4 regions of the Bacillus sp. OTU2372 genome follow, and region 3 is predicted to be linked to each of the others. Evidence: predicted binding sites of a transcription regulator. Region 3 holds the regulator's gene; each other region holds the start of a gene.
What was found. The regulator Rex, encoded in region 3, represses fermentation and respiration genes when NADH is low (regulators of the CRP and FNR family bind a similar motif). The targets are predictions, from matches to a motif close to TTGTGAAATATTTCACAA.
Positions count from the first base shown of each region.

Region 1 (5,909 bases), on a different contig from region 3:
CCATTTTTTTCATAGTCTTTTGCAACTTCAAACATGACAACCGCATCTGTTCCATTTGGCATCATCGCACCGGTCATAATCCGAACAGCTTGGTTTTCACCAACTAATTTAGACGAGACCATTCCGGCACCAATGTGGTCGATTACTTCAAATTCGACCGGATTTGATTGGGATGCTTCAAGGGTATCGATAGAACGAACTGCAAAGCCATCATATGGTGCTCTATCAAAGTGCGGAACATTACTCATAGCTATTAAATCTTCTGATAAATAACGACCATAGCTTTCACTTATAGAAACGTATTCCGTCACGCCACTTATTTGATGTTTCATAATTTGTTTTACTGCTTCTCCAATCGAAATTGGGTTTCTTCTTTCTAGCAAATAAATCAGCTCCTGCCTCAAAACAGATAATTTTGGTTAGATATGTAATGGATTATAACAGCTAATATTGATTATAAGTCTATAGAAGACTTACAAACGTATCAAATGTCACAAATTAGACGAAAAAGAAAAAAACATAGCCAATGTGTGATACAGGTCACCTTTAATATTCAATATTTCTATTATGCTTAAGTCATAAATAACTTACCTTATCTTTAGGAGGAATTATCATGACTTTCACCATAACAGCCAATTCATTAGTAAGAGATATTGTTAACGAACTTCCAAAAGCAAGTGATATATTTAAGAAGAACCGAATTGATTTTTGCTGTGGGGGAAATATCCCACTATCACAAGCTGCAGAACAAAACGGGCTAAAAGTTAACAAAATCATAGAAGAATTAAAAGATGTCTTTGAAAAGTATGAAAACACTGAGAAAAATGTAGATGTGTGGACAGGCTCAGACTCCTATACCATTATTAATCATGTTATTAATAATTACCATCGTGTTTCTGAAGAAGAATTAGCAATGTTGAGCCAATATGTTACTAAGGTTTCACGCGTTCACGGTGAACACCATCCCGAACTTATTAAAATGAATGAGCTTTTTTATGAGTTTAAAAAGGAACTGCTTGAGCATATGGCAAAAGAAGAAGAAATTGTGTTCCCACTTATTAAGCAGCTTGCGGATGGTACTGCTCCAAATCCTGAGGAAACCATCAAGATGATTGTCGAGCTTGAAAAAGAACATGACCATGCAGGAGAAATTTTACGAAAAATCCGAGCAGTTACCTCTGACTTTGCCCTTCCTGCAGATGCCTGTGGTACTTACCGTTTAGTTTATGCCCGTTTAGAAGCATTGGAAGGCTTAACCTTTATGCATGTGCATCTTGAAAACAACATTTTATTCCCAAGATTTTCAAGCTAATTGAAGTCAACCCGCTTACACAGCGGGTTGTTTTTTTGTAAAAAAATAACCCTCTTTTTAAAAGAGAGTTATCCGCCAATATAGGACATTTCAATTTTTTTACGATTTTTATTGGTTTCCGCTGTTCTTTTATCTGAATATCTGTCATCCCGGCCATTCCATATCGCCGTAATCCGCTCGGTTATTTGCTCATCCGTTGCTCCATTTCTCATGAAATTTCGAATATCATGACCATTGCCATTAAACAAGCAGGTGAAAAGTTGTCCATTTGCAGACAGTCTTGACCGAGTACAGCTGGAGCAGAATGACTCAGAAACAGACGTAATAAAACCGACATTAACATCCTTATCTGTATATTTATAGAGCTTGGCTACCTCACCAAAGTATGCAGGACCAACTGGTTCGAGCTCGAAATGTTCCTTGAGCAAATGATAAATCTGCTTTTTTGTCACTACATCATCCATTTTCCAGCCATTTGTTGATCCCACATCCATAAATTCAATATAACGCAATTCCAGGCTATGTTTTTTACAATATTCCGCCATTGGGATAATTTCTGTATCATTTAAGCCCTTTTTAACAACCATATTGATTTTGACCCCGAGACCAGCCTGTTTAGCTGCCTCTATGCCTTCCAACACGGGGGCGGTCCCAACTCCACGTCCATTAATCTGACCGAACAATTCATCGTTTAACGTATCAAGGCTGACATTTACTCTTTTAAGACCAGCTGCCTTTAAGTCATTGGCCAATTTCGGCAGCAACACTCCATTTGTTGTTAACCCGATATCACTAAGCCCTTCGATTGCTGAAAGCTTTTCTACAAGAAGAGGCAAATCCTTACGAAGGAGTGGTTCACCACCAGTCAGACGTATTTTCTCAACACCTAATTGGACGAATATTTTTCCCAGCCGTTCTATTTCCTCATAGGTTAATAATGCACTTCTAGGAAGAAATTCAAAATCAGGTCCGAATTTCTCTGCAGGCATACAGTACTGACAACGAAAGTTGCATCGGTCAATGACTGAAATTCGTAAGTCATGTAAAGGTCTGTTTAATTTATCTTTAATAATGGTTTTTTCCATTTACATCAACTCCATTATATTAAAGGAAGCTTATTTGATAAGTGTAACAGGATTACAAGGAAAAGACTGTTATTTTATTCACTATTAACAAACATTTTATTTATTCTAATCTTAACAGATGTTTCTAATTGAATAAACGGTTGTTTTGGAAAAGATGTTCTACAATTTCATACAAGTTCAAATATTTTATAAATCACTTAGGTTTTCACTATATTGTCATGGTTTACTCCGTTTTATGAACCAGTCATCAGTTAAAATTAGATTACAAACTAAAAATACGGAATTAGACTCGTTTATAAATAACTAAGAGGTGAAAGAAATGACTTTGCCAATGAAACCAACTCATTCAATTGAAATAAAAGAATTACTTACATTTGCTGATCGGAAATTTAAAAGTGAAAGAGGAACTTTTCTTTTTCAAGAAGGAATGGTGGCAGAAGAGCTTTACATTATTCTCTCCGGTAAAATTCAAATCAGTAAAATTACATCCGACGGCCGTGAACTTTCCTTAAGAATTTGCGGAGCAAACGATATTTGCGGAGAATTAACCTTATTCACAGATAATCCTAGATATTTACTAAGTGCAAAAGTACTTGAAGAAGGCGAAATTGTCGCCATTAATAAAGATATTATTGAAAGTGAAATTTTTCAAAACAGTAAGCTTGCGTTTGAATTTATGAAATGGATGAGTGACCATTTCCGTAAAACTCAAACCAAATTCCGTGATCTCGTTTTGAACGGCAAACGCGGTGCCTTATTCTCAACCTTAATCAGGATGTCCAATAGTTATGGCATACAAAGGGCTCAGGAAATTTTAATTGATCTACCTCTAACCAATCAAGAGCTTGCTAATTTTTGCGGTACATCCCGCGAAAGTACAAATCGAATTTTAAGTGAATTAAAACGAGATAAAAAAATCTCTATTAAAAAAGGCAAAATCTCCATCTTAGATTTGCAATATTTAAAGGATGAAATTGGCTGTGAAAACTGTTCTGCAGTATATTGCAATATTGAATAGACTAATTTCAAGGCTGTCTCTGTTATGAGGCAGCCTCTTGTTTTATAGTTTATCTTTGTTCCTTTTTTTCTCTTAATGCTTTAGGAATATAAACACAGAATGGTTCACTCTCAAGGTAATCTCCTGTCATTGCATAGGCTCTTGACCTTGAACCGCCGCAAACATAACGGAACTCACACACGCCGCACTTTCCTTTAAATCCATCTGGATTTCTTAAAGCCTTGAAGATAGGGGATTCCCGATAAATTTCTGCTAATGGCGTTTCCCTGACATTCCCTGCTTTTACTGGTAAAAGTCCACTTGGATAGACATCGCCAATATGTGATATAAACACAAAGCCGTTCCCGTCATTTACACCTTTAGGGGCGCGTCCAAGTCCATCAATCGAACCTGTTAGGCCTTTTTCAGTCAGAGCACTTAAATAATCAATTTCATCCGTCTGTGTATGCGCTTCACGCATTTTTTGCTGTATGACGACCCGGCGGTAGTGCATAGCCTCAGTGGTTTTGATATCGAAAGTCACACGCTTGCTTAGGTCATACAGCCACCTCAATACCTTTTCATGCTCCACAGGTGATATCATATCTGTTACTTGGCCTCGGCCTGTTGGTACGAGGAAAAAGACACTCCAAAGTACACAATTCAAATCCTCAACCATTTTAGCCATTTCTTCCAAGTATTCAACATTATATCTTGAAATGACAGTATTTATCTGAATAGGAATTTCGAGCTCATGCAGGTACTTAATTCGTTCCATTGTTAAATCAAATGAACCTGCCGTTCCGCGAAAATGATCATGTATCTCTGCAGTAGGTCCATCAATGCTAAAGGCCCAGCGTGACAGTCCCACCTCTTTTGCTTTTTCGATTGCTTCTTTTGTTACATTTGGAGTGGCACTTGGAGTCATGGATACACGGACTCCCTTTTGGACTGCATATTTAGCAATATCAAAGATATCCTCTCTCATTAAAGGGTCTCCGCCTGTAAAGACCAAGATAGGGTTATTCATATTATATATTTGATCGATTAAATTTTTACCTTCTTCAAAAGTTAGTTCACGTGGATCGCGTGTATACTGGGCATCTGCACGGCAATGCAAACATTTTAGCTGACAGGCACGTGTTAGTTCCCAGATTACAATAAACGGATCTTTATTAAAATCACGATTAAAAGACACTTAAAACTCCCCCTCAATCTGCTATTTTAAATTCAAACAGCATTGATTAACTGTATTATAATGTTGTTTATATTATAAAAAAGTGAACTATCTCACATGAGGGAAATGATATGTGTATCTTTTGTGACGAAAATAAAGTATATTAACTTGCTGATATGAGGCTACAACTTGCGGATAGCCTATCCCTTTTTGCGGATAAGCAACTCCTATTTGGCGAAATGCGAATTTACTTGCGGATATGAGGCCGCCACTTGCGGATAGCCTACCCTTTTTTGCGGATAAGCAACTCCTATTTGCGAAATGCAAATTTACTTGCGGATATGAGGCCGCCACTTGCGGATAGCCTATCCCTTTTTGCGGATAGCCTACCCCTTTTTGCGGATAAGCAACTCCAACTTGCGGAAGGCAACTCCAACTTGCGGCAAGCAACTCCAACTTGCGGAAAGCAACTCCAACTTGCGGAAAGCAACTCCAACTTGCGGAAAGCAACTCCAACTTGCGGAAAGCAACTCCAACTTGCGGATAACAATATCATCCATTCGGACTCACTTAGCAAATTTCCAGCTGCGACTGTCTAAATGAGCCTAAATTTTAGGAATTGTGCCAGTTAATCCAATCTATATGAACCCACAGGTAGGATAACAACAAAAAACACACGATATATTCCTGAAGAATACCGTGTGTTTCTCCTACCCACTATATTATCTACTGTTTAAGATATAGTTAAGACATTATACTTAGATGCTAAATCTACAAAGTCTGCCATACCACTAATTTTTCCGACCACTAAACGATCCGCTGCCTCATAGTGGTCCGCACAAGTTTTACATGCTAAAATATCGACACCTTTTTCCTCTAGTTCCTGCAAATGGACGGAAACAAATGATTCCTCTGTCATCGTTAACACACCGCTGTTCATACAAAAAACAGCCACAGGAAGTTCTTCCTTTTGCTTAAGGAGCGTGAAAAAAGTTTCCAGAATATTTTCACCAATTGATTGGTCGCCCCTGCCAAGTTGATTAGAGCTTACCAAAATAACTTTATTTTTCATATCTATACCTTTAACGGATTCCTAAGGCAATTTTTGCGTAGCGTGACATCATATCTTTGTTCCATGGTGGATTCCAAACAATATTAACATCCGTATCTTTAATTTCAGGAATATCTGCCAATGATCGTTTTACTTGATCAACAATGGTACCAGCCAGCGGACAACCCATTGCAGTTAAAGTCATGGTTACAGTAACCAATCCCTCTTCGTTCATATCAACATCATATACTAAGCCTAAATTCACGATATCTACTCCCAACTCGGGG
Region 1 covers NZ_JASATK010000001.1:156,719-162,627, reverse strand. The annotation lists gene AAHB15_RS00865 (molybdopterin molybdotransferase MoeA) at 1-383, opposite strand, end outside; gene ric (iron-sulfur cluster repair di-iron protein) at 614-1,312, shown strand; gene moaA (GTP 3',8-cyclase MoaA) at 1,381-2,397, opposite strand; gene AAHB15_RS00850 (Crp/Fnr family transcriptional regulator) at 2,717-3,415, shown strand; gene AAHB15_RS00845 (TIGR04053 family radical SAM/SPASM domain-containing protein) at 3,465-4,592, opposite strand; gene AAHB15_RS00840 (DsrE family protein) at 5,305-5,643, opposite strand; gene AAHB15_RS00835 (metal-sulfur cluster assembly factor) at 5,654-5,909, opposite strand, start outside.
Region 1: the regulator Rex is predicted to act here: its motif matches at 4,673-4,690, upstream of AAHB15_RS00845 (TIGR04053 family radical SAM/SPASM domain-containing protein).

Region 2 (5,909 bases), on a different contig from region 3:
TAAACGGTCTCCTCTATTGCTAAACATTCGAGGCATATTATTGTCCTGTGCCATGATAGAAGCCAATATTGGAAAGCCATTAAAACTTGTATTTGCTGCTAAGGTTAAGATCATCATGGTCGAAATTTGGATAATATAATAAATTACTCCTCGTCCGAATGCGTCCTCTGCAACCATAGATAGAACGGTTTTTGTCCCTGTTGAGTCTGGGTGAATGTCATAGGCTTGGGAAAGGATTGTAACCCCGCCAAAAATAACGGCTAATAACACACCAAGTGTAAGCATAGTCCTTTTGGCGCTTCGCTGGGCTGGGTCTCGGAAGTTTGGTACAGCATTAGAAATAGCCTCAACACCAGTAACAGCAGAACAACCTGATGAAAAAGCCTTTAATAGCACAAACCAAGTTAATCCTGATGGTATGGCTGTTGGAATAGAGACCTGGTGTTCCGCTTGGACATTGTTAGTTAACCAGTCGAATAGCCCTTTTCCAACCAATATCAGCATACAAACTATAAATAAATAAGTAGGTAAGGCGAACACGTTACCAGATTCTGATGTCCCTCTTAGGTTCATCCAAACCATAAACCAAATAAAGATGATTCCAATGGGTACGATATATGGCAACCCAGCAGGAAACGCTGACGTAATCGCTAAAACTCCAGCTGAGATGGAAACCGCAACGGTTAAGGTATAGTCAATCAACAGGGAAACGCCAGCTAATCGCCCCCACATCATACCAAGGTTTTCTTTGGCAACCATATACGCTCCCCCACCTTGCGGATAGGCATCAATCACTTGTCTGTAACTCACAATCAGAATACTAATTAAAAGAATAATAGCCATCGCGATCGGCAGTGAAAAGGAAAAGGCAAACGCACCCACTGTGGCAAGTTCAAGCAAAATCATTTCGGTCCCATAAGCAACTGAGGACAGGGCATCCGATGAAAGAATCGGTAATGCCTTCCATATTGGCATTTTTTCTGCATCTACTTCACTGGATTTTAAAGGTCTGCCAAAAAGAAGTCTTTTAAATGTCATGGTTATTTCCTCCTGAAAGTTGCGGTCTATAAACATTTGATCGTTGTGTTTTTGAGATTTTGATAATTTATTCCCTTTTTGTACTTATATACACCCCCAAACTATCAATCTTTTAAATTCTTAGAAAAAATAAAAAGACCACAATATTAAAGAAGCCTTTTTTGAAAAAAACAAAAAAAGCACCTTTAAAAAAGGTGGTCTCTTGACCTCCTTCGCTTTAGCCGACGAAGTTAGCTGACGGGTAGGATGGCGAAGAAGAAAACATCCCTTCTACAAATGTAGAATTAACCCCAAAAAATTGGGTCCTCCGTTCCCTTATGGGATTTGGCAGTTATTTTATTTTTCTTATGTACAAGATAATACTCCCAATAAGGTAAATTGTAAAGGGATAATGAGGAGATGGAATTTATATTGTCCGAAATAAAAACAACAGCCACCACACTGGATAGATTGGAGCAAAAGAAGAGAAAAAGGGACGATTAAAGCCACAAGTTATTATTTCTTGTGGCTCTTTATTTTTATATTAATATTCTCCTATTATTTGTAACTTCTTATAATATCCGCCACTGTGGTCTTCATAGCACATATCACAGTTTTCTTGTATCGTGCCGCAATAAGTAAGACTCTAATTTGTTCGGAACGCGATAGATTTTTAAAACGGGGCTCTTGTTTCAAAAAGGATCGAACAATGGACCAGCTAGGGGGGAATAACGGAAAATCATCTAGGGGTTGTTTGTTTCGTATACGATGAAGCCACGATACCATTCGAGGGGAATTACTTTTATCAACTATACAAGGTGCATAAATGTTTTTGGTATGTTTTTTTATGGACTCAAATCGATCTTGACCGCTAACAATAATGTAACTGCCATCCTTCTTATTTTTTCTGACAACCAACACAAACATACAATCCCACATTAACCTCTGAAGTTTTTTAATGTGTTCTGTGATTTTCATCGATACATCAGGTTTGATTTTACTAAGAGGAATATACTGTATCGTGAATTTCATACTAAGCCCCCTCCTATTTTATACTTGCACCCTTCTCATTCTCATAAAAATTTGAAATTGGTCGTGGAACAACAATTTTGTAAATGCTGGGGGAATTTTCAAGATTTATTTATTTGTATGAAATAAACGCATGTCACATTCGAATTAAGTACGTATCATGCATTAGAATTTGATAAAAAATACAATTTGGAACATCAACACGTGTAGAAGATTTACAGGGGAATATTCTTCTCTTACTTTCCCTCAATATGTATCAGTTTGCTGAAGAAATTCACATAATTTTAACAACTGCGCTCATTTATTATTTTGTTTGTGATTCCAATCACAATTTTAAATGTATACCTGTGTTATATTCCTATTGAGAAGAGTTATCACCCTCTTTCAAGGAGTGAAAACAATGTCAAAAGTATTGAATATTCAACTACCCGTTTATCAATTATGTACCGAGTACCCCGAAATCATCCTGATTATGAAGGAACTTGGTTTTGAGAATATAACAAATCCTAATATGCTAAAAACGGCCGGACGTGTTATGACATTGCCAAATGGATGCCGTATGAAAGGAATACCATTAGAAAAAGTGATTGAGACCTTTGAAAAGAATGGATTTACAATCAACCAATAGAGGAGAATGAATCATGAGTGAAATCATCAATAACCGTGAAAAAGAAACTATTACCCAATCTGAGCGGCAAGCGGTTTTAAAAGAGATTATTAAAGACCTGCACAACGGCAAAAGTGTCGGGGAAGTAAAGGCTCGTTTTGAAGAAGCTGCAGGTAACATTTCTGTGGCAGAGATTTCTAAATTAGAACAAGCACTGATGGAGGAAGAAGGAATTCCGGTCGCAGAAGTGCAGCGTCTATGCTCAGTTCATACGGCGATTTTTAAAGGTTCTATCGAGGAAATACACCGTTCCGATAAGCCCGAAGAGCATCCTGGGCACCCCATCCATACCTTTAAATTAGAAAATAAAGAGATTGATAGGTTGGTAAACTTTAAACTGCAGCTCCATTTCGAGCGTTTCGAAAAAGCAGACACTGAGGAAAACAAGTTTAAGTTACTAGAAGATTTAAATCTATTACTAGACATCGACAAACATTACAGCAGGAAAGAGAATCTACTCTTCCCTTACCTAGAAAAGTACGGAATCATGGGCCCTACTCAAGTGATGTGGGGAGTGGATGACGGAATCCGAGCCGCCATAAAAGAGGCAAAAGAGAAAATAACCAACTATAACGGAGATAAACAATCCGTAATCGATGCCTTATATTTTGTCATCCGAGAAGTCAGTGAAATGATCTTTAAAGAGGAAAACATCTTATTTCCAATGGCATTGCAAACCTTAACGGAAGACGAATGGGTGAAAATTGCTCATGAGAGTGATGAAATTGGTTTCTGCTTAACCGAACCGGCAGGTGTATGGAAGCCTGAACGAAAACAGATTGAAGAGAATGCGCTAACCGAAGGATATATTCGGTTGGAAACAGGTATTCTATCGCTTAAACAGCTTGAACTTATGCTAAATCACTTGCCTGTTGATATTACCTTTATCGACCAAGATGATGTTGTTCGCTATTTCTCGCACGGTAAAGAAAGAATCTTTGCTCGTACCAAAGCGGTTATTGGCAGAACGGTTCAAAACTGTCATCCACCAAAGAGTGTTCATGTAGTTGAACAATTATTACAAGAATTTAAAGCAGGTATCAAAGATGGTGAAGATTTTTATATTAAATTTAAAGATAAATACGTGTACATCCGTTACTTTGCTGTCAGGGATGAAACAGGTGGATATGTAGGAACGCTTGAATTCACGCAAAATATTAGCACGATTCAGGAAATTCAAAGTGAAAAACGTATTCTGAATTAACTTAAATAAATATTAAATAACAAAAGGAAACTGACTCAAAAAACGGGGAATCGACACCTTTTGAGCCAGTTTTTTTATTTGATCATTAATGTTCATTCTAAGAAAATGATTTAATGGAGAGACCCATCTTTTCATCAAGACTGACCAACTTTCAAAACCGTATTTTTCATATATAGCTTATAGGAATAATGACTTAAGGATGAAAGAAGGATTTACTTTCCTCCTTTAACTTTTAAAATACTAAGAAGGAGGTTGAGTAACATGCTAAAAAAAGTCATCATCCTTGTCATACTTTTAGCAATTTTATTAGTATTAGTTAAATATCAAGCTTCGGCTCCGGTTAACAACACAAGCATAAAAAGCGATGGCACCAACAAGTACACTACCATAGAATACAAAATAACGAAGTTTAAGGATAACCATTACTATGGTAAAAATGATAACGGAACGGAAATCATTTTTTCTGCAAACAAAGTCACTTCAGATGCTAAGATACATATTGATGATGAGGTTATATGTTATTTTAATAAGAATAATTTAGGTAAAGGATTAGTAAAAGTTGAAAAGAAATAATATCACAAGATTCCAGCTTCATTCTTCATACTCCTTGAAAGAATCATCATAACACAGGTCCCATTTTTGTCATACCGGATACATCAATAAATAATTCTGCTTCTCCAATGGCAACTAATACATTGTCTGATTTACAGTGTAAGGCTGAGAGAATTTGAAAGTATTCCTTTTAAATTTAATTCGTATAAAAAAACTTAATAAAAATTGCTTAAGGTTACTTGTAATTTTTACTAGTAACCTCTCATTTTATAGAAGTGATACATAAAACATGGGAAGAAACATAGGCTTATATCCTATTTCCAAGGTAGAATGATATTAAACCAATTTTTATGTCAATCAGAGATAAGAGCTTTTTTATGGGACTTATTATGTCTTTCTTGATAGAATTGGAAAACCCAAATAGCTGTAGCCATCCAGAAACCACTTGCGAAATACCCCCCAACAATATCACTAGGATAATGCACACCTAAATAAATTCGACTGACCCCAATGGCAAGGACCATGAAAGAACTAAATAGTATAAGAAAGATCCTTCCCGATTTTCTTGGAATATGACGCCATAACAAAAACGTTATGATCACATAAACGCTGAAGGCATTCATAGCATGTCCACTGGGAAAGCTGTATCCTCCAATGTCAATTAAGCGATGTAAGTTGGGCCGAATCCGATGAAAAAAATGTTTTAAAAGTCCATTTAGAGCTGCAGACCCAAATATAGAAACGATAAATAAAATTAATTCCATCCGGTGGTGTAATACCTTATAAAGAAAAAACAATATAGCGATACTCAAGACAATCACAAAGGGTGCAGAACCAATAAAGGTGAAAACTTTCATTACATTTGTCAGGGGTGGTGACTCCATTCCTTGAATAGCTCGGATTACCTTGGTGTCAAAGTGAACGATCTTATGATCGCTGATGAATAAGGACATTAAACTAAATCCGATCATACAGACGGCACTAATGACAAATGCAATGGCAAGATGTGATTTTAATTTCATAAGTAATAATCCTCTTTTTTGTATATAATCGATTGAAAAATTGAAATGTGATAACACAATGAACCTCTATACTTTATGATATCAGCTTTTATTAGCTTATCACTATTAATGAAATGAGACAAAAGATGGTTAAACCTACCTTATGTCCTTTTCCTTCTACAACTCATCTATTCTTACACAAGATATCCTACGACTTGATAATTCTTTAAATACTTCCTTTAATGCAGTAATGGTATTGATCGGTGCATCTACATCAGCTCCGACTGTGTCTCCGCAATCATGAAGAAGGACAACATCCCCCTTTTTAATATCCCGTAACAATCTTTTTTCAACTTTTTCACTGCCGCCTCTACTGCGCCAATCTTCTGCCATTACCGACCAATGGATCATCTTATACTTTTTTATTAGTAGAAAATCA
Region 2 covers NZ_JASATK010000025.1:9,044-14,952, reverse strand. The annotation lists gene AAHB15_RS25085 (APC family permease) at 1-1,038, opposite strand, end outside; cyclic di-AMP (ydaO/yuaA leader) riboswitch at 1,243-1,378, opposite strand; gene AAHB15_RS25080 (hypothetical protein) at 1,576-2,049, opposite strand; gene AAHB15_RS25075 (DUF1858 domain-containing protein) at 2,447-2,674, shown strand; gene AAHB15_RS25070 (DUF438 domain-containing protein) at 2,688-3,917, shown strand; gene AAHB15_RS25065 (hypothetical protein) at 4,179-4,490, shown strand; gene AAHB15_RS25060 (phosphatase PAP2 family protein) at 4,823-5,491, opposite strand; gene AAHB15_RS25055 (polysaccharide deacetylase family protein) at 5,648-5,909, opposite strand, start outside.
Region 2: the regulator Rex is predicted to act here: its motif matches at 2,309-2,326, upstream of AAHB15_RS25075 (DUF1858 domain-containing protein).

Region 3 (5,909 bases):
ACTTCCTGCAAACAGACGATTCTTAAACATAGCAAACGAAATAATAGGATCCTTTGCCTTCTTCTCAGCGTACAGAAAAAGTAATAGTAAGACAGCAAAGCCAGCAAATAAGCTCAAAATAATACTAGAATCCCAATCATATTTCTGCCCGCCAAGCTCAAGGGCAAACATTAAACAAACAACGGATCCAATTAAAGTAATAGCTCCCCACCAGTCGATCTGCTGTTTTTTGTGAATTGGCGATTCTTTATATGCAATCGAGACAAACACCAAGGATAATATTCCGAGTGGTAAATTAATATAAAAAATCCAATGCCAGCTGATATGATCCGTAATATAGGCCCCTAATAACGGACCGAAGATACTTGATAATCCAAAAACAGCCCCAAACAATCCGCCCATTTTCCCGCGCTTTTCAGGAGGAAATAAATCAAACATGATGGTAAAGGCAATCGGAACCAGTGCCCCGCCGCCGATACCCTGAATCGCCCGGTAGACGCTTAGCTGCGTGATCGTTTCCGCTGTACCGCAAAGTGCGGAGCCACTCATAAATAAAATTAACCCAAATACGAAGAAATGTTTACGTCCATACATATCGGATAACTTACCAAAAATCGGCATCCCGGCCATTTCTGCCACCATGTAGGCCGAAACCACCCAGACAAAGCTTTCCAGCCCGCCAAGGTCACCAACAATCGTTCCCATTGCAGTTACAACTATGGTATTATCCATCGAGGCCATCAGTATACCCAGTAACAATCCTGCAACGACCAGCCCTAACTTACTTTCCTTTGTAGCCATTCGATTACCCCTTTACACTTTTGTCTTAGATTTTATTGCTGACGATGAATCGCTTTTCAATTCCGTTGTATATTCAACAAGGCCTATTTGACAGCCGGGACCGATTTTAACCGTATTACCGCGTACGACTTCAGCCGTTGTATTTTCTAAGTAAATATCATCACCCTCAATCACTTTTGCCGAAAGAGTCCCTTCCTCTCTTCCAAACGGAAGGATCGAGTTTTTCTTTCTCTTGACCATAATTTTTCCGCCGCCAATTTCTTCAGCTTTGCTTTGCCCGAATCGCAATGCGATCTTAACTTTGTCTGCTGTTAGTAATCCTTTGATGTCGAAGCCGCCGGTGGAATCAAAGGTCTCATATTCCACATTTCCTTTAACTGAGATACTTCCTTTAATGGTCGCAACATCTCCGCTTAACTTTTCACCAACTTCGAGCAGACCAAACACCTTCATCTTCTTCAAACTAGCATTCCGTCCGACCATCATCGTGCCCATAACAAGTGTATCGTTGGACGCCATATCACCTTTAACCTCGGCCTCGCCCATAATTTTTACCGAGCCTGTTTTCACATTATCTCTCGCCTCACTCGTTCCATAAACATGAAAGGCGGAACAATCCACGTCATTCACAATGGTCCCTTCACCGCGGATGCTGATTTTATCATATATGCCGCCTGGATAGCTTCCCGAACCATTAATAATTAAATTTTGTCCTTTGCCCATTCTCTTCCCCTCCTCCTAAACCTTCTGAATATCGCCTACAACCGAATTTTTATCTTGAGAAAATTCATCCGTATATTCCACCACACCGATCTGACAATTCGGACCTATCTTCACTTGGTGACCCCGGACCACCTTCGCCACGGTATTTTCCAGTACAATTGTGTCACCCTCAATCAAATCAGTTTCTAATTGGTTTTTGAAAAAAGGTTTAAATATAGCGCCAATAAAGGACCCTTTATGTTGTTTAACGGTAATGGACTGCCCGCCTATTTCCTTTGCCCTACAATCCCCATAAACCTCCACATCGATTTGCTCTGCATTGAGAAGTCCCCCAATTGTAAAGCGATATTTTCCTTTAAAACTCTCAACTTCACAATCTTCACCCACTGTTAAAATACCATGAATGGTAATCTGTTCCGCTTTTACTTTACCTTCAACATTGACTTTTCCGGAGACCTTTACGTTTTTTACCGAAAGATTTTGCGCAACCTTAGCTGTCCCATCCACTTTCAGTTTCTCGCCCTCAATATTTCCGTGAAACCGGGCATTGCCGTTAACTTTTACATTAGTGGCTGCTACATTTCCCATCAAAGTTCCTGAGCCGTTACATTCTAATACATCACATTCTAGGTCACTATTTACGGTCCCACTTCCATTCAGTGTAACCAGAGAAAAATGTCCTCCATTGGACGAACCAAGTCCATTGATGACCAGGTCCCCTCTTCGATTCGTTTCCATAGTCATTCTCCCTTATAATAATTTAGCTTTAATTTCTTCCATACATGTCATCATAGATAATACAGTGACCACTTTTGTTCCCGGTTCAAAATGAAAGGCCTCTGAATTAATCAGCAACAGGCAGGAGGAAACGCCAAGCTTTCTTGTTATCACTAATTCACATTTTTTCTGTTTTATCACATGCGCGTTGTCCTTTAAGACCTGAAGCAGCATTTTACCTTCATCTAAATTTATTTCACCCGATTGTAAAAGTTTCTCTAATACATAAACTTCGAGCATTCTTGAAAAGGTAAACTGATGACCGCCCTTATCCATTTCCAAATAGATATCCATTACAGGTGGTGAAACAATGTTGCGTTTTATAAGATCGTCCTTTTCCAGCTCTAAATCACTAATATTAGGTGAAAACATATCTGCTAATTCATCCAAAGACAAATTATCCTTCATGGTCTGGATTTTATTAATCCGCTCTAAAACCTTTTCTTTTGGAAAGAACGTTTCCTGTCCAGTAAAGGTGGATTTTCGGATAAACCACTCTTCGGGGATAAGATCTTTCCGTTTCCATCGGTAGAGCTGCCCATAAGAGATACCGGCAAGTTCCAGTAGCTCCTTCTTAGAAATTAAATCGTCGCTCATTTTAGATAACCCCTTTCTGAAAACAGTGTAACATAACACTGTTATGCTAGTAAAGTGATAAAAAAAGTGTTTCACTAATTTTTGTAAGTGAAACACCCTTTTATCATTATTCCTCTATTTCTTCTGTTGGGTAATGCTTTAAGAAGTAAACTAAAGACTGCAGTTCCACTGCCAAGTCGATGTGATGAACCCTGATCGATGAAGGGACATTTAATCGTGCTGGAGTGAAATTTAAGATCCCTCTCACTTCAGCTTTTGCCAGCCTGTCGGTAATCACTTGGGCAACAGGTGCTGGAACCGTTAGAATGACAACAGATATTTTTTCCTCTAAGAGCACTTTTTCGAGATCATCCATCGGATAAACCGGAACTTCACGAATTTTTGTTCCCTCTTTTGCCGGATCGACATCAAAGGCAACTTCAATTTTTGTATTATTGTTTTTTAAGAAATTATAATTTAAAAAGGCAGTACCTAGATTCCCAACCCCAATTAACGCAACCTTTGTTAATTCATCTTGATCAAGTGTCTTACGGAAAAAGGTCAACAAATAGTTGACATTGTAGCCATATCCCTTTTTCCCCAAGGCCCCAAAATAGGAAAAGTCTCGGCGGATTGTCGCACTGTCTACCTTTACCGCTTCACTTAGTTCTGCAGACGAAACTCTTTGTTTACCTGAAGTATGCAGATTTTTTAAAAATCGATAATAGAGGGGCAGCCGTTTTGCTGTCGCCTGTGGTATCTTCATCGTTTCATTACTCATAATCTCCCACACCCCATTATAAAAATTTGATAATATTATTTAACTTGTTCGGTTCTTTTGAAGTCCCCATTTTTTCCGCCCGTTTTCTCAACTAAGTAAGTTGGTCCAATGATCATACCTTTATCTACTGCTTTGCACATATCATAAACGGTTAAAGCGCATGCTGATGCAGCTGTGAGCGCTTCCATTTCAACACCTGTATTCCCTTTTGTTTTAACGGCTGCAGCAATATGCAACTGATAGCTTCCATTTTGATTCTGTTCCCATGAGAAGGATATATTGACCCCTGTTAATGGAATCGGGTGACACATGGGAATAATATCCCAAGTCTTTTTCGCTGCCATTACCGCTGCAACTTGTGCGACAGCTAAGACATCACCTTTTTTCATTTCATGGTTCGTTATTTTTTGATATATTTCTTCACTTACGATAATACTCGATTGAGCAAGAGCCGTGCGTGCCGTTTCGGGTTTGTCGCTGACATCAACCATTTTAGCTCTGCCTTCTTCATTAAAGTGCGTAAATTCTGCCATAAAAAAATCCTCCTACAAAAAAATAATACACTATTTTTAACACTATGTGTGTGAAACTTTGAGCGAAATATACATTTTTCTTGAAAAAAGTGCCATCGATTACTCTTTATTGCTGTCATTACGCTTATAAGGTACACTATTTGTATGGTAGGTAATTTTGAAAGCTGAAACTTAGTGAAGTTTTTCACTAAACAAATGAAATCGAATACAGCCGTTTTTTATAAAAGATCTGACGTAATCCTATTTTACGTTTTGTTGTTAATAGAGGTGATTTAAAATGATTTTACTACAAGTGAACCAGCTGCAAAAATATTATGGCGCTGAGCTTATTTTATCGAATATAAAGCTTGAATTACAAACCCGCGACCGTGTGGCCCTTGTCGGACGAAATGGTGCGGGAAAATCAACGTTATTAAAGATTATTGCCGGACACCTGTCCCACGATGGCGGAGAGATCATTAAACCAAAAGATGTAACAATCGGTTATTTAGCGCAAAATACCGGCCTTGAATCCAATTTGTCGATTTGGGATGAGATGTTAACCGTTTTCGAACCACTTCGATTAATGGAAAAATCGCTTCGCAAGCTCGAAGAACAAATGGCTGATCCTACTATTTTTGAAAACAGTGCCAAATACGAGCGCATTTTAAAAGAATATGATCTGCTCCAGGTGAGATTTAAGGAACAAGGCGGCTATCAATATGAGGCAGAAATACGCTCTGTTCTCTCTGGTTTAAACTTTCATGATAATTCCCTGATGATTGCCTCTTTAAGCGGAGGACAAAAAACCCGTCTGGCCTTAGGAAAACTATTATTAACAAGACCTGATATTTTGATATTGGACGAGCCAACTAACCATCTTGACATCGATACCCTTTCCTGGCTGGAGCAATATTTGCAGGGGTATAATGGTGCGATTTTAATTGTTTCCCATGACCGTTATTTCTTAGATAAAGTCGTGACGCAGGTTTACGAAGTATCAAGGAAACAAATTCAACGGTTTACAGGCAACTATAGCGCCTACCTTGACCAAAAAGCAGCCAATTATGAGCGTGATATGAAACTATACGAGAAACAACAGCAAGAGGTGGCTAATCTGCAAGATTTTATCCAACGAAATCTTGCTAGGGCCTCGACGACAAAGCGCGCCCAAAGCCGTCGAAAAAAGCTTGAAAAAATGGAGATAATGGATCGCCCGCTTGGAGATGAGAAATCAGCCACTTTCACCTTTGAGATTGAAAAACAAAGCGGCAACGATGTATTAACGGTAGAATCCCTGGCTGTGGGCTATGAAGGTAAAAAGGTATCAGAGGATATTTCGTTTCGTGCCTATAGAGGGGAAAGTATTGCCTTAGTCGGTCCAAATGGGATTGGAAAATCTACTCTCCTCAAAACGATTATCAAGAAACTGCCTGCACTAGATGGCTCTGTTCGCTATGGAACCAATTTAGCTCTTGGATATTACGATCAGGAACAAGCAGAATTAACTTCTAACAAACGAGTGTTAAATGAACTATGGGATGATTATCCTTTAAAAAGTGAAAAGGAAATACGTACGGTTTTAGGTAATTTCCTATTTTCCGGTGATGATGTTTTGAAAATTGTTTCCACCTTAAGCGGAGGTGAAAAGGCACGGCTTGCACTTGCCAAGCTCATGCTTGAAAAAGCCAATTTACTTATTTTGGACGAGCCGACAAACCACCTGGACCTCGACAGCA
Region 3 covers NZ_JASATK010000027.1:48,582-54,490, forward strand. The annotation lists gene AAHB15_RS25755 (MDR family MFS transporter) at 1-801, opposite strand, end outside; gene AAHB15_RS25760 (cytoplasmic protein) at 814-1,524, opposite strand; gene AAHB15_RS25765 (polymer-forming cytoskeletal protein) at 1,540-2,262, opposite strand; gene AAHB15_RS25770 (YhbD family protein) at 2,275-2,898, opposite strand; gene AAHB15_RS25775 (redox-sensing transcriptional repressor Rex) at 3,005-3,658, opposite strand; gene moaC (cyclic pyranopterin monophosphate synthase MoaC) at 3,694-4,191, opposite strand; gene AAHB15_RS25785 (ABC-F family ATP-binding cassette domain-containing protein) at 4,469-5,909, shown strand, end outside.

Region 4 (5,909 bases), on a different contig from region 3:
CAGCTGATTTTTGCGCTGAACCTGAGATAATCAAAGGTGTACGGGCTTCGTCAATTAAAATGGAGTCAACTTCGTCAATGACCGCATAAAAAAGCGGGCGCTGAACCTTTTGCTCTTTATAAAGGACCATATTGTCACGAAGATAGTCAAAGCCAAATTCGTTGTTGGTTCCATAGGTAATATCAGCAGCATAGGCAGCCTGCTTTTCTTCACTATCCATACTGTTAAGGTTCAAGCCAACAGTAAGCCCTAAAAATTCGTATAACTGACCCATTTCCGTGGCGTCACGGCTAGCCAAGTATTCGTTGACGGTAACAACGTGAACACCCTTGCCAGAAATGGCATTTAAGTAAACCGGCATTGTCGCTGTTAAGGTTTTACCTTCACCAGTCTTCATCTCGGAAATGTTACCTTCATGTAGAGAAATACCACCCATTAACTGAACGTGGTATGGATATAAGCCAAGTACACGGCGGGCGCCTTCACGGACAACCGCAAATGCTTCTACAAGCAAATCATCAAGTGTTTCGCCTTTTTGATAGCGCACTTTAAATTCTTCTGTTTTTTCGCGAAGCTGATCATCTGTTAATCTTTCTGTTTCGGTTGCAAGCTCGTCAATCTTGGCAGCCAGCTTGTCTAACCGCTTTAGTTCGCGTTTGTTCAAATCAAATACTTTATTTAAAATCCCCATACCTGATGAACGCTCCTTTATCTGAGACTAATTCACAAAAAAAATTCATGTCAAAATGTTCGATAATTTTCCTTTTCATCTTACCATTTACTCATTACAGTGACAACAATGTTAAAAACAGTGTAAAAATGGTGATTCTACTATTATATATTATCTGTCATCGAACTACTAATAAAGCAGTGCCAAGGATTCGATTTTCTGTCAATTATGACAGACTGATGGCTTTTAGCTGAAAGGAAAAGGAAGGATACCTAATGATGAATAAATTACGCATAAATTTTATTATTAATGTATAAAAATACATAGTTTTATCAATTAACACCACAACGTTAGTATTAATTAAACCCCACAATAACAACATTTTTATGTTGTTTTTAGGTGTAAATGCAACCTTGGAAAGTGTGAAAAAATATTCACAAATTGTACATTGGAATATACTCTTGCAATGATAGATACTACCTTTAGAGAGGTTAATATGGAAAATAAATAGATAAAAAGTCCGAAATGGGAAGGGTGAGTTATGTGGCCATTTGGGGGAAAAAGAAAAATAGAGAAACAGATCCCGAATCTAGAGAAAAAAGAAAAAAGACGGGCCCAATACGAAAACTTTGGCAAAAGTTCAGGGCCATTGACTGGAAGAACCCAGTTAATAGATGGAAGTTATTATTCGTTTCACTAGTTGGTTGTATAGTTATTTTCGGTGGAGGATATGGGGTGCTTTCCTTTACCAATTCACCGTCATTCTGTTCAAGCTGCCATGAAATGCAGCCGGAATATACATCTTATACAGCTAGTGCCCACAACCAGATTTCCTGTGTTCAATGTCACATTAAACCAGGTACGGTTAATATGCTGACACACAAAATGAAGTCTTTGAAAGAAGTTTACTATCACGTAACAGGAGTACCAACACAAATTGTTCAAACTGAAGAAGAAGCAGTTTCAAGTCAGAACTGTTTACAATGTCACTCTAAAAACCGTCTGGTTACCGCCTCAGGAGACTTAAAGGTTAATCACAAAGGCCATATTGAGGAGGGCATCCCTTGTATTACCTGTCACTCTGGTGTCGTTCACGCGAAAATGGCCTCTCGAGGAATCAATACAGAAGATGTTCGCGGTGATTGGACACAGGCAAGTGCCGAAAAGTTAATGGAAGAAAAATACTTGAGACCTAACATGGGTACCTGTATTAATTGTCATGACCAAGTAAATAACGGTGTTAAACCTTGGAAGGAAGCTTCATACAACGTACCGGCAAACCCTGAAGAGGTAGAGAAGAAACTTGAGGAAAACAAAAATGCATCATCAGGTGAAGCGACAACTGCAACAGCTGCTACTGAAACTGAAAAATCAGAAACAGCCAGCAATGAAAAAGATGCAGCTACATTAGCGGAGCACGATCAAAAAACACAAGACATCATCCTTCAGGCCATTGGTAAGCAGCAAAATGACGTTAAGCTGTCTATGGCCTGCCAAACTTGTCATAAAAAGGTCAAGGTGCCGAAGAGCCACAAAGTGGAAGGCTGGAATGGAAATCATGGAAAGACAGCGATTCAACAAGTAGATAAGTGTGTGAACTGTCACCAAGATTCTAAGTGGGTAAGAGAAATTCCGAAAGAAGATATTATTTCACTACTGAAAATGAAAGAGACGAAAACAAAATACGTGCCAAACTTAAATGTGGTTAAAGAGCAAGCACGGATTAATAAGTTCTGCAGCGCCTGCCATTCTGACCGCCCATCTGGACACGGTGAAAGCAATCAATGGTTAACAGGACACGCTAAAAAGGCATTAACAGCAGAGCAAAAATCAGAATGCTTCGTTTGCCATGATAATCAAAAACCTGTCGCAGGTTCAACGACTCCAAAAGCAGCTACAGATGTTTATTGCCAATATTGTCATAGAACCGGCTTTAAGTCTGCAGTAAATAACTAATTAAATCACAAAGGAGGGTCGCTTTTATGGAAGAGGAGCACAATCAAGAGCTGCCGACCCCTCCAAAATTCAGGTATAAATTAATTAAAATTGCAACTTTAACACTGTTGTTCCTAGTCCTATTGTCCTTTGCAGGATTTTTCGGACTAGAAACAACCTCTAGCTCAAAGGTATGCTCATCCTGCCATGAGATGAAACCTGAGTATTATACGTGGAAAGCTTCCACACACAGCGAGGTTGAATGTACTAGTTGTCATACTGACGCAGTGTATAAGGACTTAGCGAAAGATAAGGCCCAAGAATTAGTGGCACAATTGAAAAAACAATCAACAGGCACTTCAGCTGCACCAATAAGAATGCCTAATGAAATACCAAATAGTGCATGTGAATCTTGTCATGACGTGCTAACTAGGGATGTAACACCTTCGGGGGATATTATTATTCCACATGAGAAACATGAAAATAAAGGTGTCGAATGTGTCCAATGTCATAGTGGAGTGGCCCACGGCAAAGTGGCTGATCGAAAAATGACCTACTCAACAGACCTTGACAAATGGGATAGCCAAGTCGGTACAGCAGCAATGTCTGATATTAAATTCATCAGGCCAGATATGGATACCTGTATTGAATGTCATAAGGCCCGTAAAGTAACAACAGAATGCAGCGCTTGTCATAAAACGGGAATGGTTCCAAAAAGTCATAAAAAGCAAGATTTTGCAACGAAGACACACGGCAAGCAGGCCGCTGCTAATTTACAAAAGTGTAATCAATGCCATAAGGATATGTCATCCGTTCCGCTTGAGGGATATGAGGATATACCTACAGTAACAAAGTATCTAAATAAGGATCAAGTTACAACCCTGAAAACAAAGAGCCAATACGACTATGCAAAGGAAAATACATTCTGTAAAGATTGCCATAGCAAACGTCCTGAAAGTCACACTAGTAGTTGGATGAAGGACCATGGCAATCAAGCATCAAAAGATAAACAGGAATGTTTGGCTTGTCATAATTACCAACAAGCAGGTGGTATAAGTTCCTCTATAGTTGCCTGCTCATCCTGTCACCCTGCCATGCACAAAGGATTTGATAAACAAAGACATCCTGTCCCGCTGGCTGAAAAACAAAGTGTTACGGAGTATTGTTATACCTGTCACGTCAAAAATAAATGCACCGCCTGCCATAAATAATAGATAGGAATTTTGCTAGATTAGGAGGGTTCGTATGGAAGCTCAAGAACAACCACTCAGTCAAGAACATGAGGCACGTACAAAACATGAACCTGAAAAGAAGAAAAAGAAGTCAAAAAATGAAAAATTTAAGTGGTGGCAAACACTTCTCCTGTTAACCCTGACATTAGTTATTTCAGTTGGTGCTGGCTACTATGTAAGCAGTAAGTACTTATGGTCCAGTTATGATAAGGATCAGCTTAAGCAGCAGTTAGAAAGTGCAAAAGATACTGTTGATCAGAAGCCTAATGATCCTAAATCCTATGTATCACTGGGTTATGCCTATTTCTTAAATGGTGATAACGACGAAGCAATTAAACAATATAAGATGGCAATAGATTTAGACAAAAATTATTTCGATGCCTATTTCAACCTTGGACTTGTTTATAACAAAGAAAATAGACTTAATGACTCTGTAAAGATGGCCCAACAGGCAACAGAAATATCGCCTAAAGACTATAAAGGATTTCTATTAAAAGGTATGTCTTATCGGAATCTTAAGATGTATAGCGATTCAATTGAGGCATTAAATGAAGCTAATAAACTAATGCCAGGAAATACTGACATTCTCTATGAAATTGGTCGTGTAGCTGAAGACCAAGGCGATAAAAAGAATGCTGAAGAAATCTACAAAGACGCATTAAATTACGACCCAATGTACAAACCAGCCTTAGAAGGTCTCAAAAGAATCGGAAAAAAATAGCTAACAAGAGGTGAAGACCAATGAAAAAGAAAACCGTATACATGTGGATGGGCGGGATTGTGATTCTAGTAATTGCAGCGTTTACTGCCATCTATTTCTTGAATATGGAATCAACTATAAAAAAAGCATCCAATGTGATTGATTCAAATTCACCTCCAACCTTTAGCCAGCTTATTTACGGTGACTTTGATAATGCATTGGATAAACCAATGGATGTAGCCAAAATTGGAGAATTTATCTATGTCTCCGATACCAATAATAAAAGGGTTCAAGTTTTTGATACTTCAGGAACACGAGTCTTCATGTTTGGTAAAGAAGGAGAAGGAAAAGGTGAGTTTAAATTTCCATATGGGATTGCTGGTGATAAAAAAGGCGAAGTCTACGTGGCAGATTTATATAACGGGAAAATCTCTATATTTGATTCAAAAGGTAAATTTATTAAATACTTTGATGATAAAGAAAAACTAATAAAGTCTCCTGCTGGAATTCGAATTTTTAATGAAAAATTATATGTAACTGATGTGCAACAAAACAAAGTATTTGTTTATAAACTATCAGGTGAAAAGCTTCAAGAAATTAGTACTGGTGCAACGAAAGACGACACATTTAAAGCTCCGAATGCTATTGCTTTAGATAAGAAAACAGATGAACTGTTTGTGTGTGATTCCGGAAATCAAAGAGTTTTAGCTTATGATAAAAAAGGAAAATATCTACGTACTATTAATGGTTCAAAAGACGGTAAAGGATCATCTGTGTTTGTTAATCCACGCGGAATTGGTGTTGATTCAAGAGGTGTCCTCTATGTGGTAAACAATTTATCCCATACGATTTATGGTTTTAATGAAAAAGGGGAGCAAGTATTTACTTTTGGTTCAATGGGAGACCAAAACGAACAGTTCTACCTTCCAAATGGTTTATATGTTGATGATAATGACCGGGTTTATATTACCGATACGTTAAATCAACGTGTGGCATTATACTATTAAACTATCCTTACTTTAAGGAGGTGGTGTCTAAAATTAGGGTAATGAGGTGATTTCATAGCATACATTAAAAAGAGAAAAAAAGAGAGATTCAACGGGAGGTTTTTTGGAATGAGTAAGATTAAATTAAGCTTTTCATTCCTGCTATCTTTACTATTAGTAGGGATGTTTAGCGCAGTAGTTTTTGCAGCGGGTAGTACTGTACCAGGTTACAATCCAGAAGTAACTCAAGAGGGTCAGACTATTAAAAGCGGATTAGTAACAGATGATAAAGGCAATGACAACAATTACAACTCAATTGAAAAAAGTAATGCCAATAAAACTGGTACTAATGTAGGTGGTACAACTAACCAATTCAGCAACGTTAT
Region 4 covers NZ_JASATK010000005.1:38,335-44,243, forward strand. The annotation lists gene secA (preprotein translocase subunit SecA) at 1-691, opposite strand, end outside; gene AAHB15_RS10950 (cytochrome c3 family protein) at 1,214-2,626, shown strand; gene AAHB15_RS10955 (cytochrome c3 family protein) at 2,653-3,816, shown strand; gene AAHB15_RS10960 (tetratricopeptide repeat protein) at 3,851-4,558, shown strand; gene AAHB15_RS10965 (6-bladed beta-propeller) at 4,579-5,544, shown strand.
Region 4: the regulator Rex is predicted to act here: its motif matches at 1,093-1,110, upstream of AAHB15_RS10950 (cytochrome c3 family protein).